Regions from separate parts of the Idiomarina sp. X4 genome, predicted to be linked through region 1. Evidence: predicted binding sites of a transcription regulator. Region 1 holds the regulator's gene; the other holds the start of a gene.
What was found. The regulator ArgR, encoded in region 1, controls arginine synthesis, uptake and breakdown. The targets are predictions, from matches to a motif close to ANTGAATANNTATTCANT.
Positions count from the first base shown of each region.

Region 1 (7,725 bases):
AGGCTACTTCTGATAAATGACTTCGACGCCATGATCGTCGTCGTCGTCATCGTCGTCTTCATCATTATCAAAGTGTTCATCCATAACATCTTCGTGATAACTGTCCCACTTAAATTCAACCGGATCGGCTTCTTCCTGCTCTTCCATATGCGGTACGGGCAAAGTTTCAATATAGTTCATGACTTCGCGACACAGTTCTTTCGAACCTCTGCCTTCCAACGCCGCAATCTGGAACACAGGACCATCCCAGTTCAACTCTTTCACTAATGCATCAACTTGCTCCTGGACTTCTTCATCTAAGACCAAGTCAACTTTATTAATGACTAGCCAGCGTGGTTTTTCTGCCAGTTTCGGGCTGTACTTTTCTAACTCATCAATAATGATACGAGCCTGTTCAGCCGGATCCGTTTCATCAAACGGTGCTAAATCAACTAAGTGCAATAGCAGCCGGCAGCGCTCAAGGTGTTTTAAGAAACGAATACCTAGCCCTGCACCTTCTGCAGCCCCTTCGATAAGTCCGGGAATATCAGCTATCACAAAACTCTGTCCCGGCGCCGGCGTTACAACACCCAAGTTTGGAACCAAGGTGGTAAACGGATAGTCGGCGACCTTCGGTTTTGCTGCAGATACTGAACGAATAAATGTCGACTTACCCGCATTTGGCATACCTAACAGACCAACGTCGGCTAGCAACATCAACTCCAGCTTCAGGTTACGTACTTCTCCGGGCGTGCCGTCTGTTTTTTGGCGTGGCGCGCGGTTCACGCTGCTTTTAAAGCGAGTGTTGCCCAAGCCATGAAAGCCGCCTTTAGCAACCCGCAGTTTTTGTCCATGTTTGGTCAAATCGCCAATGACTTCGCCGGTATCAATATCAGTCGCACGAGTTCCCGGAGGAACCGTCAAAGTAATGTCGCTGCCTCGTTTACCGGTGCAATTCTTACCCATACCGTTTTGACCACGTTCCGCTTTATGGAAACGTTCAAAACGATAGTCGATAAGCGTATTCAGGTTTTCATCGGCTTGCAGGTAGACGTCACCGCCATCACCGCCGTCGCCTCCGTCTGGACCACCTTTCGGTATATATTTTTCGCGGCGAAAACTGATACAGCCATTACCGCCGTCACCGGCGTCGACACGAATTTCTACTTCATCAACGAATTTCATCGCAATCTGCTACTTATCACTCATTAAATATTGTGCAAAATTCTAGCACATAAGAAAAAGCCCCGCCGTAATGGCAGGGCTTTCGAACCGAAACTTTTCAGTTTATGTCGAGGTTATTAGTCAGTAATAACGCTCACATATTTACGGTTATTCTTACCTTTCGTTTCGAAAGATACCTTGCCTTCAGAGGTCGCGAACAACGTGTGATCTTTACCGATGCCAACATTGCTACCAGCGTGGAAACGTGTACCGCGCTGACGAACCAGGATGTTACCTGCAAGAACCGATTCACCACCGAAGCGCTTAACACCTAAGCGTTTACTCTCTGAATCGCGACCGTTTTTAGTAGAACCACCAGCCTTTTTATGTGCCATGTCGTTACTCCTTAATTAGCTATTGATACCAGTGATTTTCACTTCAGTGAACCACTGACGATGGCCTTGTTGGCGACGAGAGTGCTTACGACGACGGAACTTAACGATTTTAACTTTATCGCCACGACCGTGATCAACCACTTCTGCTTTCACTTTGCCACCGGATACGAACGGAGCACCGATTTTTACGTCGCTGCCGTCAGAAACCATCAAAACCTGGTCGAATTCAACTACATCACCGGTAGCTGCTTCCAGTTTTTCCAGGCGGACGATTTGGCCTTCAGACACACGGTGCTGCTTACCGCCACTTTGGAATACTGCGTACATATTATTCTCCACAACCCTATTGGGTATCCAAATTCAAATCAGGGCGCGAATTGTACGTAATCCCGCCAACGATCGCAAGTCCTAATTTGCCGCCTTTAGAGTTTCCGAGCTCGTTGAATTAGTGTACCATCTGGTTTCCGTTAAATTTTGTAAATTTCAGATATCTATGATGGATATGCAGTCCATTAACGCATTAGCCAAAGACGACATGTTAGGTGTTAATGCGCTTATTGGTGAACAACTAAAATCCGACGTTGCCTTAATTAACCAGCTGGGTATTTATATCGTCAATAGCGGCGGTAAACGCCTGCGCCCTTTGCTGACCGTATTAACCGCCCGGGCACTGGACTATGACGGCAACGATCACCAAAAACTCGCCACCATTATAGAATTTATTCATACTGCAACACTCCTGCATGACGATGTCGTCGATGAGTCAGATTTACGCCGCGGGCGCAAAACTGCAAACGCTGTATTCGGTAACGAAGCCGCCGTACTAGTGGGTGACTTTCTCTATACCCGCGCCTTCCAGCTAATGGTCGACTTAGACTCTCTGCGTATATTGCGTATTTTAGCGGACGCCACCAACATTATTTCCGAAGGCGAAGTATTACAGTTAATGAACTGTAACGATCCCGATACCTCAGAAGCAAGCTACTTCGACGTTATTTACGGCAAAACAGCCAAGCTGTTTGAAGCTGCAACAGAGCTGGCGGGCGTACTGACGGGTCAGAATGAAAAGCTCACCGCTCAATTAGCAGACTACGGTCGCTATTTAGGCACGGCTTTCCAACTGGTCGATGACCTATTAGATTACACTGCCGATAGTGATTCAATGGGCAAAAATGCCGGCGATGACTTAGCCGAAGGTAAACCAACGCTGCCGTTGCTATACGCCATGTGGCACGGCAACGAAACCGAGCAAAAGCTGATTCGTGAAGCGATTGAGCAAGGTGACGGACGTAAGCACTTACAAACCGTACTAACCGCTATGGAGCGAACGGGTGCTTTACAGTACACCCGCGACAAAGCATTAAAAGCCGCCGAACAAGCGCGCGAATCCCTAAGCGAACTCCCCGACTCCGACTATAAACAAGCTTTACTCGCTCTAACCCATCTGGCAGTCGACCGAGTGGCGTAAGCGGGCTTGGAGAAAGGAAATGCCTTGGGGGAGCGGGTTCTGTTTCGGAGGACGCCCGTGAATACATCCCTGTAGGGCTTGGGAGAGGGCAGATTGCTCACTTGTTTCGCTTGAGCATTGATAGCTTTTGTAGCGGAGACGCTACGAGCTCATCCACGAGGGCTTGACGAAGGCCATCCCTGGCCTTCGACACTCCGCGACAAAAGCTATCAACACTCATAACGCTCACAAATAAGCAACCTGCCCCCTTTTAGCCATTTCTGTAGCCTGATGCTATTGCATCAGGTGGGTGTTTAAGCGTCTCACCTGATGCAATAGCATCAGGCTACATACCTTTCAGTAAGTAGCGCGGAAATGTTGGGGCGGCTATTACAGGAGCGTCGAAGGCCAAGGATGGCCTTCGTCGAGCGCTCATGGATGAGCTTGTAGCGTCTCCTGTAATAGCCGCCCCAATATTTTCAAAAGCGGATTGCTGAAAGTTTTTTCAGCTTAGCTGGCAAAGTCGATGCCTTTTTGGATATCGCCTTTCAGACCGTCGAGCATGTCGTCCATGCATTTTTGTTCGAAAGCACTTAGCTTGCCGTAAGACAGAATTTCTTCAGCGCCGTTTTTGCCTAAGCGTACTGGCTGCGCGAAGAACTTAGCGTTATCGCCCGGACCTTCTACGTAGGTACACTCAACAGTGTCCTGACCTTGCAGGCCTTTCAGCAATGACAGAGCAAAGCGCGCTGCAGCCTGACCCATAGACAGGGTTGCTGAACCGCCGCCGGCTTTTGCTTCGACAACTTCCGTACCTGCATTCTGGATACGGTGAGTTAAGTCTTTAATTTCTTGCTCGGTAAACTCAACGCCTTCAACTTGTGACAGTAATGGCAGAATCGTTGTACCGCTGTGACCACCTATAACGGGTACGTTCACGTTTTCTGGGTTCAAACCACGCAGTTCGCCAACAAAGGCTTCTGAACGGATAACATCCAGAGTGGTGACACCGAACAGCTTACGCTTGTCGTAGCAGCCTGCTTTTTTCAGAACTTCAGCAGCAATTGGCACGGTGGTGTTTACTGGGTTGGTAATGATACCAACACAAGCGTCAGGACAGTTGTCTGCAACACCTTGTACTAAGTTTTTAACGATGCCTGCGTTCATGTTGAACAGATCAGAGCGATCCATACCTGGCTTACGTGGTACGCCAGCAGGAATTAATACGATGTCGCTGCCAACTAATGCTGACGCAAGGTCGTCTTTCCCGAAGCCTGTGACTTTTACGTCGGTAGGGATATGGCTTAGGTCAACCGCAACACCTGGAACTACTGGCGCAACGTCATACAAAGATAACTCTGAACCTGCTGGAAGTTGTGTTTTCAAAAGTAATGACAATGCCTGGCCGATACCACCGGCCGCACCTAATACGGCTACTTTCATCTCAGACTCCGTTTTGTTTGTCGATTAGAACTGCATAAACATGCAGAATTTGGTGCAAAACTGTACTTGAATACGCTGTTAAATACAACTGACCCGCCTTTTATAACAAAGCTCGAATAGCGTCACAGAATGCAGTAAACTGGTCGCATTATAGCATAAAATGACAGTCAGGAAGCGGCACGATAATGGTGAAAGATCAATTAATTGACGCCTTCAAAACGTTACTGCGTGAAGAACGTTACGGCTCACAAGGCGAGATAGTTAACGTACTGAAAGAGCAAGGCTTTGAGAGTGTTAGCCAGTCAAAAGTGTCGCGTATGCTGAGTAAGTACGGCGCCGTCAGAACCCGTAACGCGAAGCAGGAAATGGTTTACTGTCTGCCGCCCGATTTAGCGGTGCCCTCGACTAAAGCACCATTAAGCCAACTTGTACTGGATATTCAGCATAATGATGTGATGGTCATTATTCGCACCAGTCCCGGCGCCGCTCAACTCATTGCTCGTTTACTCGACTCGGTTGGTAAAAAAGAAGGCGTACTGGGAACCATTGCCGGCGACGACACTATTTTTATCGCACCGGTGAAAGTACAGGATATTGACTTCACGCTGCAAAAAGTCAAAGAACTGTTTGCGAATCAGTCTGTACTGCCGTCTTCTTGAGTGCTCGGTAACTCACGGTTTTCAGATAAAAACCGTATCGACGGCACAAAGAAACTTGAATTTAACACCGCCTGAGAGTAATCCAGCACCGGATCATACTGCCCTTGTTCATCGGCGTAGTAACGAGTCTTCAGCCACTCGACCACACTCTTTGGCGCATGAGAAAAATACATACCCAATAACCCTTGTTCACGTAAGTCTCCCCAGGGCATGTTCTGCCGCAACAAAGGTATTGGCTGCTCTTTCTTGTCCATCAACTTCGCTTTAGCGGCGTGGGTAACGCCATCAATCATTGCCTCCGGCAACCGTTCACCGGAGACTTTTTCCCGCCCCATGAGCTGCTCTTGTTTTTCAGGGCCTAAATAATCCCATCGGCGCAGGTCATAACGAATTTTCTGGACAAACAAATAACTGCCATCAACAAAGTCGCTATCGTCGTTTGCATTAATAAGCGCGGCCTGACGTTTACGCATGCCCCTTGGGTTATCCGGCGCATCAATAAAGCCCAGCAGGTCACGCCCGTCTAAATAACGAAAAGAGCGGATTTGCTCTGCCACCTCAATGTCATAACCAAACCATTCCATAATGGTTCTGCCAGCGAGATAATTGGCGTCAAAGCGGTCACATCGAATATGGATAATAAGATCGAATGGTTGTCGCGGTGCTTCACGGTCGGCATCACTGAGCTCAGGAAAGGTCTGTAAGTGTAACGGTCGTTTATGCGGATACAGTATGTCCCAATATTCCGCCCCTATACCGACAAATCCCGTCAGCATGGCTTCCGAGAAACGGGCATCGAGGTCCTGGACAATAGAGGGAAACCTCGACAACTTGCGGCGTAAGCTCTCGACATCGTCACTCATGACATGACAAAACAAGGTTAAGCCGTGCAAATTTGGCTCGGCGTATATCCCTGATTGCGCTTTATCCACCCTTTTCTCCCGTTTAACTATTATTATTGTGAGTTCACTGCATTGTTTTTTACATTAACTCATGCAAAAGGCATTATAGAATGCCTGTATTCGTTATGACACCGCAAGGAAAAATCATGCGTAATCTGATTCTTATTGGAAGTTTATTAGGGTTAACCGCCTGCGCGACAACAACGTCACAGCAACCGACCCAACAAAACGTTGCACAACAGGGCGTTGCTGAGCAATTTCATCAGTTGGCAGACAGCATCTGGGAAGGTATGAATGAATCCGGCGATACCGAGCTGACCGATATGTCCCCGGAGGCGCTTAAGGCTCGATACCAGAAACAGTCAAAGTGGCTGGAGCAACTGGACGCCATTAACGTGAGTCAGTTAAGCGATGAAGATAAAATTAACCACGCGATGATTCGCTATTCGCTAAAAAACCGTGTCGACGAATACCGCTTCAATGCGCATTACATGCCGCTAACCGCTGAAGGCAGCTTCCATAGTTCACTGGCGTTTATGCCGTCATACACGTCTTTTAACTCAGTTGAAGATTATCAGAACTATATTTCAAAGTTACGCAGCATTCCGCGCTACATGGAGCAACAGACACACTGGCTAAGAAAAGCGATAGACGAAGGTTACACACAGCCAGCAGCAGCTATGGCAGGGTTTGAAGAGAGTATCTTGGCCTACATTGTTCAGGACGCCAAAGAAAGCGTTTACTTTTCGCCATTTGCACAGCAGCCCGGCTTTGTCGACGACGTTGAGTGGGAAGCATTAAAAGCTGACGCAATAACCGCCATTGACGAGCAGGTTATGCCAGCGTACGACGACTATTTTACGTTTATGGTCACCGAATACTTACCGAACGCACGCGAAAGCGTTGGTGCCAGTGAACTGCCTAACGGTGAAGCGTTTTACCAAAACCGTATTAAGCATTACACCACACTGGATATGACCGCTGATGAGATTCATGAAATAGGCTTGCAGGAAGTCGCTCGTATTCGCGGTGAAATGCTCGAAGCCATTGAAGCAACCGGCTTTGATGGTGACTTTGACGAGTTCGTTGAGTTTCTGCGTACTGACGAGCAGTTTTATCCTGAAACCGCAGAAGAATTGTTGCACTATGCGGCTTGGATAGCGAAGAAGATGGATGGACAGTTACCTAAGCTGTTCAAAACCTTACCGCGTAAACCGTATGGCATTGCTCCTGTTCCTGAAGAGATTGCGCCGAAGTACACCACAGGCCGTTACTCAGGTAGTAACCGCGATGACCGCGCTGGTTTTTATTGGGTAAACACTTATGCATTAGACCGTCGTCCGTTATACCAGATGGAAGCGCTGACGTTGCACGAAGCAGTCCCGGGCCACCATTTACAAAATGCCATTGCGGGAGAGTTAGAAGACTTACCTGAGTACCGTCAGCAGACTTATATTTCCGCGTTTGGCGAAGGCTGGGGTTTGTACTCTGAATACTTAGGCCTGGAAGCCGGTTTCTATGAAGATCCATACAGTAACTTTGGTCGCCTAAGCTATGAAATGTGGCGTGCCGCACGCTTAGTGGTGGATACCGGTATGCACGCTAAAGGCTGGAGCCGTGAGCGGGCAATGGACTTTATGGCCAACAACACCGCGTTGTCGTTGCATAACGTGAAAACCGAAATTGACCGTTACATTACCTGGCCAGCTCAAGCGCTTTCTTACAAGCTGGGTGAG
Region 1 covers NZ_CP025000.1:689,716-697,440, forward strand. The annotation lists gene cgtA (Obg family GTPase CgtA) at 4-1,164, opposite strand; gene rpmA (50S ribosomal protein L27) at 1,281-1,538, opposite strand; gene rplU (50S ribosomal protein L21) at 1,554-1,865, opposite strand; gene ispB (octaprenyl diphosphate synthase) at 2,035-3,006, shown strand; gene mdh (malate dehydrogenase) at 3,496-4,428, opposite strand; gene argR (transcriptional regulator ArgR) at 4,614-5,087, shown strand; gene CWC33_RS03330 (Dyp-type peroxidase) at 5,063-6,019, opposite strand; gene CWC33_RS03335 (DUF885 domain-containing protein) at 6,136-7,725, shown strand, end outside.

Region 2 (7,725 bases), 360 kb from region 1:
TTTAGGGTCTTCGCCCCCTTCTCCCGAGTTCGAGTGACCGCCAATTCGATTCATCGCTATCGCCAATGCTTCATGGGCTTCTGAACTGAGCGCACCAATCGACATCGCCGCTGTGTCAAAACGCTGGTATAAACGCTCTTTGGGCTCAACCTCATTGAGGTCAATCATAGGCGTATTTGGAAGCTTTAAGTCCAGCAAGTCGCGAATATGAGTCACCGGCCGCTCGTTAACGTATTTAGCGTAAACCTTGTAAGCTGATTCATCCCCGGTATTAGCTGCTTCTTGCAATGCAACCACGACATCGGGGTTATAAGCATGGTACTCACTGCCATGCACATATTTTAATAAGCCTCCCTGAGCTAGCGGTTTGCGCTTTAACCAGGCTTTTTGAAAGCGTTGCAGTAAATCCTGCTGAATATCATCAAAACCGGTACCGTTAATACGCGCCGGCATATTGCAGAATGATAACTCTCTGACATCCGAATTAAGCCCAACGGCCTCAAACAGCGATGCACCGCGATAACCGGAAATTGTCGATATGCCCATTTTCGAAAGTATTTTTAATAAACCTTTGTTCAGCCCTTTACGGTAATTCAGTAACGCTTCTCTGACTGGCAGGTCTATTTTCTGCTGCCCGGCTAACTGCTCAACCGTTTCATATGCGAGGAATGGATAGATTGCCGTGGCCCCCAGACCCAGTAGAACCGCCATGTGATGTGAGTCACGCGCAGAAGCAGTTTCGATAATAATATTAGAGTCGCAACGCAGGTTTTCATTGACCAACGCCTGCTGAACCGCACCAACCGCCATTGGCGCCGGAATAGTGATATCATCTTTTTCAAAATGGCGATCGGTCAGAATGGCAATAACCACACTTTGCTTTCTTACCGCCTCAACCACTCTTTCAACAAGCTCATTAAGCGCCTGCTGTAACGATTTATCCGCTGGATTAAATGCCAATGAAAAGTCCATACTGCGGTAATGTTTTTCGTCTAAGTCCCGCAGTTGTTTAACGTCGGTATACATTAAAATGGGCGACTCAAATACCACCCGATCAGCATCACCTGAGGCTTCGTTAAAGACATTATGCTCGCGGCCAATAATGGTGCTTAAGGACATGACGTGACGTTCGCGAATTGGGTCAATTGCCGGGTTGGTAACCTGCGCGAACTGCTGCCGGAAATAATCGTAAAGCAGTCTGGGCTGTTTGGACAAAAAAGCTTGGGGCGTATCATCACCCATTGAGCCAACCGCTTCCTGCCCATCTTTGGCAAGAACACTAATAACTTGTTGCAACTCTTCTTCAGAATAGAGAAAGGCTTTGTGGAATACGGCCATGGTCTCGTCACCGTAAAGTCGCTGGCCGATTTTGTCGGCGTGACTATGCTCAAACGGCACTAAGCGGCGGCGGTTTTGCGACAACCACTGTTTATAAGGGTGACGCTCTTTAAGATCCGTTTCAATATCATCGTTATACCAAATCTTCCCCGTATAGGTGTCAACCGCCATCATTTGACCCGGACCTAAACGTCCTTTCTCTGTTACCTCTGCCTCATCGTAGTCCCAAATGCCGACTTCGGACGCAATAGTGAGTATGCCGGACTCAGTGAGCACGTAACGCGCTGGGCGTAAGCCATTTCTGTCGAGACTGCAGGCAACATGCCGACCGTTGCTCAATACCACCCCCGCAGGGCCATCCCAGGGCTCCATATGCAGTGCGTTAAACTCATAGAATGCCCGCATCTCATCTGACATCGTCGCATCCCCCTGCCAGGCAGGCGGAATTAATAAGCGCATCGCGCGGAATAAATCCATACCACCAGCAAGCAGCAGTTCAAGCATATTGTCCAACGACGCTGAGTCTGAGCCACTCATGCCCACCAAGGGAACGGCGCGTTGCAGGTCAGGTAATAATGGCGTGTGAAATTTGTAAGCCCGGGCACGCGCCCACTGACGGTTGCCTCGTATGGTATTAATTTCACCGTTGTGCGCCAGAAATCGAAACGGTTGAGCTAATGGCCAGCTGGGCTCTGTATTGGTTGAAAAACGTTGGTGAAACACACAAATGGCAGTGGTCATACTCTCATTTGCCAAGTCATGGTAATAGCTGGCCAAATCCTTCGCTAATACCAGCCCTTTATAAACAATCACCAGACTCGATAACGACGCTATGTAAAGCTCATTGTTGTCTGTGTAGTGCTGCTCTATTCGACGGCGCGCCATATAAAGGCGCCGCTCAAGATCTTTTTTTCGCCACCCCGGTGGTGCCGACACGATAACTTGTTCAATAGCGGGTTCCGACTGGGCGGCCTGCGTGCCCAAAATGGTCGGATCCGTTGGAACCTTGCGCCATCCATTGACGGTTAACGTTTCCTGTTTTAATTCTTCTTCAATAAGCTGTCGCGCGGCTTCCTTTTTGTCATGGCTTTTGCTGAAAAACACCATGCCAACGGCAAATTTCTTACTAAGAGACCAGTCCTGAGATTTAGCAAAGTCCTTGAAAAACTGTTCCGGCAGTTGCAGTAACAACCCACAACCATCACCCGTTTTACCGTCGGAGCCAATGCCACCGCGATGCTGCATTCGGTCTAAACCATGCAAAGCAGTCGTTATTAAGTCATGCTTGGCCTGACCATTAATATTCGCTATCAAGCCAAAACCACAGTTATCCCTTACGTCTGCATTTTGATACAGTCCCATGCACTAATCCTGAATAAATAATCATTAATTTTAGATTAGCATGCAGTTGTGAAGTTCGGTAGGAAGCTTGTTTATTATCGTTATAAACGGGTTGTATAAAGCAAAAAAGGCCTCTAAATGAGGCCTTTGGGGTTATTTTAGTGTCGCAGCAAATGCCAACATTCTATCCAGCGGTACCATCGCTTTTTCTCCAAGCTCTGGATCGACATGAATTTCATGTTCTTTCCCACCCGTTTCAAGCGCCTGCTCAATCGCTTTAAGACCGTTCATCGCCATCCACGGACAATGCGCACAGCTTCGGCATGTTGCGCCATTACCGGCCGTTGGTGCCTCAATAAAGGTCTTGTTTGGTTGCAGTTGCTGCATTTTATAGAAAATGCCTTTATCCGTCGCAACAATAAAGGTGTCGTTAGGCAGTTCCTGGCTCGCTTTAATAAGCTGCGATGTTGAGCCAACAGCATCGGCCATTGCGACAATATTTTCTGGAGACTCTGGGTGTACTAAAATAGCCGCATCAGGGTGCAACGCCTTCATGTCTTTGAGCGCTTTGGCTTTAAATTCGTCATGCACAACACAGGCACCTTGCCATAACAGCATATCTGCGCCCGTTTCACGGGCAATATAGCCGCCTAAATGCTTGTCAGGCGCCCATAAAATTTTCTCGCCTTTGGCATCTAAGTGATCAACCAGCTCTAACGCCATGCTTGAGGTAACGACCCAATCAGCTCGCGCTTTGACAGCTGCTGAGGTATTTGCGTAAACCACAACCGTGCGATCCGGATGCTGGTCACAAAATTCTGAGAACTTTTCCGGAGGGCAGCCTAAATCTAGTGAACACTCGGCATCTAACGTAGGCATTAACACCTGTTTATTCGGTGTCAGTATTTTCGCCGTCTCTCCCATGAAGCGAACACCCGCAACAATGAGCTTTTTCGCCGGATGGTCACGACCAAAGCGCGCCATTTCTAGCGAGTCAGCAACACAACCGCCTGTCTCTTCAGCCAGCGCCTGAATGTCAGGGTCAGTGTAGTAATGTGCCACTAAAACCGCATCTTTCTCTTCAAGAAGCGCTTTAATGTGTTCAACCGTTTCCTGTTTTTCTTCAGGCGTCAACGGCTTGGGTTTTGGTGGAAACCGATAGTCAAGGGTATCCAGCGTTTGAATCTCAGTCATGGTATTACAGCTTATGTCCAAGTGTTCGTTATAACGTGGCGGCTAGTATAGTCGAATTCAAGAGGGGGTTGTAGTTAAGTTATCAGAAAGAAGAGGTGGTGGGTTGTGCAGGATTCGAACCTGCGACCAATTGATTAAAAGTCAACTGCTCTACCAACTGAGCTAACAACCCATAATTCTGATTTTTTTAGCATTAGCGAGTGGTGGGTTGTGCAGGATTCGAACCTGCGACCAATTGATTAAAAGTCAACTGCTCTACCAACTGAGCTAACAACCCAACGCTAATTATTCGTTACCAGTTCTGCTTGGCAACGGCGGCATAGTTTACTGAAATAACGCGCTTATGCAACTTAAAATTGAAAAAAACTGTCTGACTGATTAATTCACGAACACATGTTGCGCTCGTGTTAGTTAATTCAGTCGTTGCTTGGCTAAATTTGCTTCAGTACTATCCGGGTACTCACTAATGACTTGCTCGTAATAACGCTTTGCATCAGCGGTGTTACCCTGGTCATTTGCGATAGCACCAAGCTTCAATAAACAGTCACCACGCTTATTACTGTCAGGGTAGTCTTTTACTACCGTCATGAACTGTTGTTCAGCTTTACCATATTCTTGCTGAGCAAAGAAAAGCTGTCCAAGCCAGTAATGGGCGTTTGGCGCATAAGTAGAGTTAGGAAAGCTCTCCAAAAAGGACTGGAAAGCAGGAATGGCGGCGTCATAACGCTTATCTTCCAAAACCAACGCAATGGCTTTGTCGTAAGCATCATTTTCACTCAAGCTTGCTGAATAACTGCTGCCATCAGCTTGCGTCGGTACCTGCTGCATATTGGAATAACCTGCGCCGGCATCATTACTCTGGCTATTGTTGTCCTTTAACTGATTAAAGCGACGATCAATTTCCTGATACAGCTCGCGCTGGCGTTGTAAAAGTTGTTCCAATTGATAGGCATGCTCTTCAGTTATCCCTCTTAATTCTGCAACATCTTGTTGAACGGAATTAAGCTGATCCATCATGTTGAGTTGTGCACTGGATCGAGCCTCAAGCATGCGCTCGATTTGATCCAGACGCTTTTCAACGTCACCTGAAGAAGAAAGACCCGAAACAGGCGCCTGGGCTAAAGCAAGCCCAGGCACCAATAAACTGACAGCTAACAGCGTTTTTTTCATGAACTATCCGTCTAATTTAGGATTAGTACACTAAAACCGCACGACGGTTTTTCGCGTATGCACTTTCAGTTGACGCATCAACTAAAGGCTTTTCTTCACCGTAAGATACGGTTGAAGTTTGAGAGTCCTGAACTCCTAAGTTGTGCAAGTAGCTTTCAACCGCTTGTGCACGACGCTCGCCAAGTGCGATGTTGTACTCAGGCGTACCACGCTCATCAGCGTGACCTTCGATAACCACTTTCACAGACGGGTTCTTAACTAAGTAATCTGCGTGCGCAGCTAATAGCTCTGCGTATTCAGATTGTACGTTAGACTTATCGAAAGCAAAGTAAACAATGTGTTCTTTGCGCAATGCTTCCATTTTCTCTTGACGTTGTTCTTCAAGCGTTTTTTGACGCTCAGCCGCACCAACTTCAACACCAGAATCTTGTTCTGCTTGTTGATTCGTTTCCTGACCTGAGCCCATACCTGAATCGGTTTCCTGGTTTGAGCTACATGCGGCCAGAGTTGCCATTGGTACAACGATTGCCAGAGCTTTAAAAAGTTTATTAAGCTGCATCCTTTTCGTCCTTATCGTTTAATCGAACAATTCAACCATTCAGGCTATTTACATAAATGGCGACCAAGAGGGAGACTTAACTTCCCCATCAGACGCCGGTAACCGCGCTTTAAAACGTCCATCGGTTGATACCAATGCTAGTACTTGCTTGTTATTGTGCGTTGTACTGTATATCACCATACTACCATTCGGTGCGATACTTGGTGACTCATCCAAAGACGTTTTTGTTAAAACCTGCATTGTTCCTCTTGGGAACTCTTGCTTAGCTATATGATAGTTCCCTCTGGTACGGTTTACCAGAATCATGTCTTTACCAGACGGAGCTACCGTACCACCTAAGTTCTGCTCACCTTCGAACGTCAGTCGGCGAACTTGACCTGACGACAACTCTACATTGTAAAGCTGCGGTCTACCGCCACGCTCTGACGTAAATACTAGCGACTTTCCGTCAGGTGTCCAACTTGGTTCTGTATCAATCGTACGATTCCGCGTAACTCGTTGCAAGTTTTTCGTTTTTATATCGAAAACATAGAGTTCCGGGTTACCGTCCTTTGACAATACCATGGCCAATTTTGAGCCGTCTGGTGAGAACACAGGATTACCATTGATCCCCGGAAATGACGTCAGTTTTTCACGACGAGTGGTGTAAATATCCTGCATGAATATCTCCGCCGTTTTATTCTCAAAGCTCACGTAGACCAGCTTGTTACCGTCTGGTGACCATGACGGGGACATTAATGGCTCAGGGCTGCGCAATAAGATTTTTTCATTCGCACCGTCGTAGTCAGCAACTGCCAACTTATAAGGGTAACGGTCATCATGGTTAACAGTGACGTAGGCAATTTTTGTCATAAACGCGCCTTTTTCACCAGTCAGCGCTTCATACACAACATCCGAAATTCGGTGCGAATAGCTACGAAATTGATCACCATCAATAACACTTGAACGAGAATCAAGCACATGGTCATTGCTTTGCACCAGTTCGCCATTACGCAGCATTTGGGCATTACCACCGGTAATCTGGCCGCGTAACACATCAATAAGTTCAAATTTAACCATATAGCGGTCAACTGAATACGGTTCAACCGAACCAACTAATACGGCTTCAACCCCCATTTTGGCCCAGGCCGAATAGTCAATATCACCGTCTTTTGTTGGACGCTGAGGCATTGCCGTTGTGGGAATAGGGTTAAACCGACCACTGCGTCTTAAGTCAGCAGCAATAACGTCAGTTAAGTTACCGGGCGGTTGCCCCTCACCTTTCCATTCAAAAGGAACCACAGCAATAGGTCGCGCCGTGTCGATACCTTCAGTAATGACAATTTCCAGCACGCCGGCGCGGGCGGAACTCATCACTACAAACAGTAAGGCTATGGCTTGAAATACGATTTTTTTCATTGGTCACCCTAATTACAACTGTGGCTTAACAGTCAGTTTGATTGTACTCATCTGCTGATAAATTTCCGGGTCTTCAGACACCGGTAACGTATTTGCTTTCAGCACCGCATTGCGAGCCGAGCGGCATACACTGGCATCACCGCTTCCGGTATCGACCGACTTAACAAACCCGCTCGGCGCAACACTAATAGTTAACTCGCATGACTTACCCTGCATGGAATCATCGACGGTCCAGTTACGCTGAATGGTCTGTCTTATAAGCGCTTGGTACTTTTCAATTTCACTCAGCACTTGTTGACGTCTTGCCGCCTGACGACGCGCACGTTCTTCTTCCATTTCTTTTTTCAACTGAGCTTCTCGTTCAGCGGCACGACGCTCTGCTTCTTCGCGTTTGCGACGCTCTTCAGCCGCTCTTCGTTCAGCTTCTTCCGCTTCTTTTCTTCGACGCTCTGCCTCTTTAGCTGCCGCTTCTGCTTTTGCTCGCTCTTCCGCTAGGCGCTGTGCTTCTTTCTTAGCTTGTTCAGCTTCTTTGCGAGCTTGTGCCGCTTCCTGACGTTCGATTTCCTGCTGCCGCTCTATTTCTTTTTGACGCTGCTCTTCGCGTTCTCTTGCTTTACGTGCTTCCTCAGCTCGACGTTCTAAACGCTCAATTCGACGTTGTTCAGCAGCCTCAGCTTCCGCCTTTTGACGTTGAATTCGCTCAACTTGTTCCTGAACTTTTGACT
Region 2 covers NZ_CP025000.1:330,377-338,101, forward strand. The annotation lists gene gltB (glutamate synthase large subunit) at 1-2,700, opposite strand, end outside; gene nadA (quinolinate synthase NadA) at 2,833-3,873, opposite strand; tRNA gene CWC33_RS01660 (tRNA-Lys) at 3,970-4,045, opposite strand; tRNA gene CWC33_RS01665 (tRNA-Lys) at 4,075-4,150, opposite strand; gene ybgF (tol-pal system protein YbgF) at 4,285-5,043, opposite strand; gene pal (peptidoglycan-associated lipoprotein Pal) at 5,066-5,602, opposite strand; gene tolB (Tol-Pal system beta propeller repeat protein TolB) at 5,651-7,000, opposite strand; gene tolA (cell envelope integrity protein TolA) at 7,013-7,725, opposite strand, start outside.
Region 2: a site for ArgR is predicted at 2,709-2,726, ahead of gltB (glutamate synthase large subunit). Genes of this name have one in related genera too.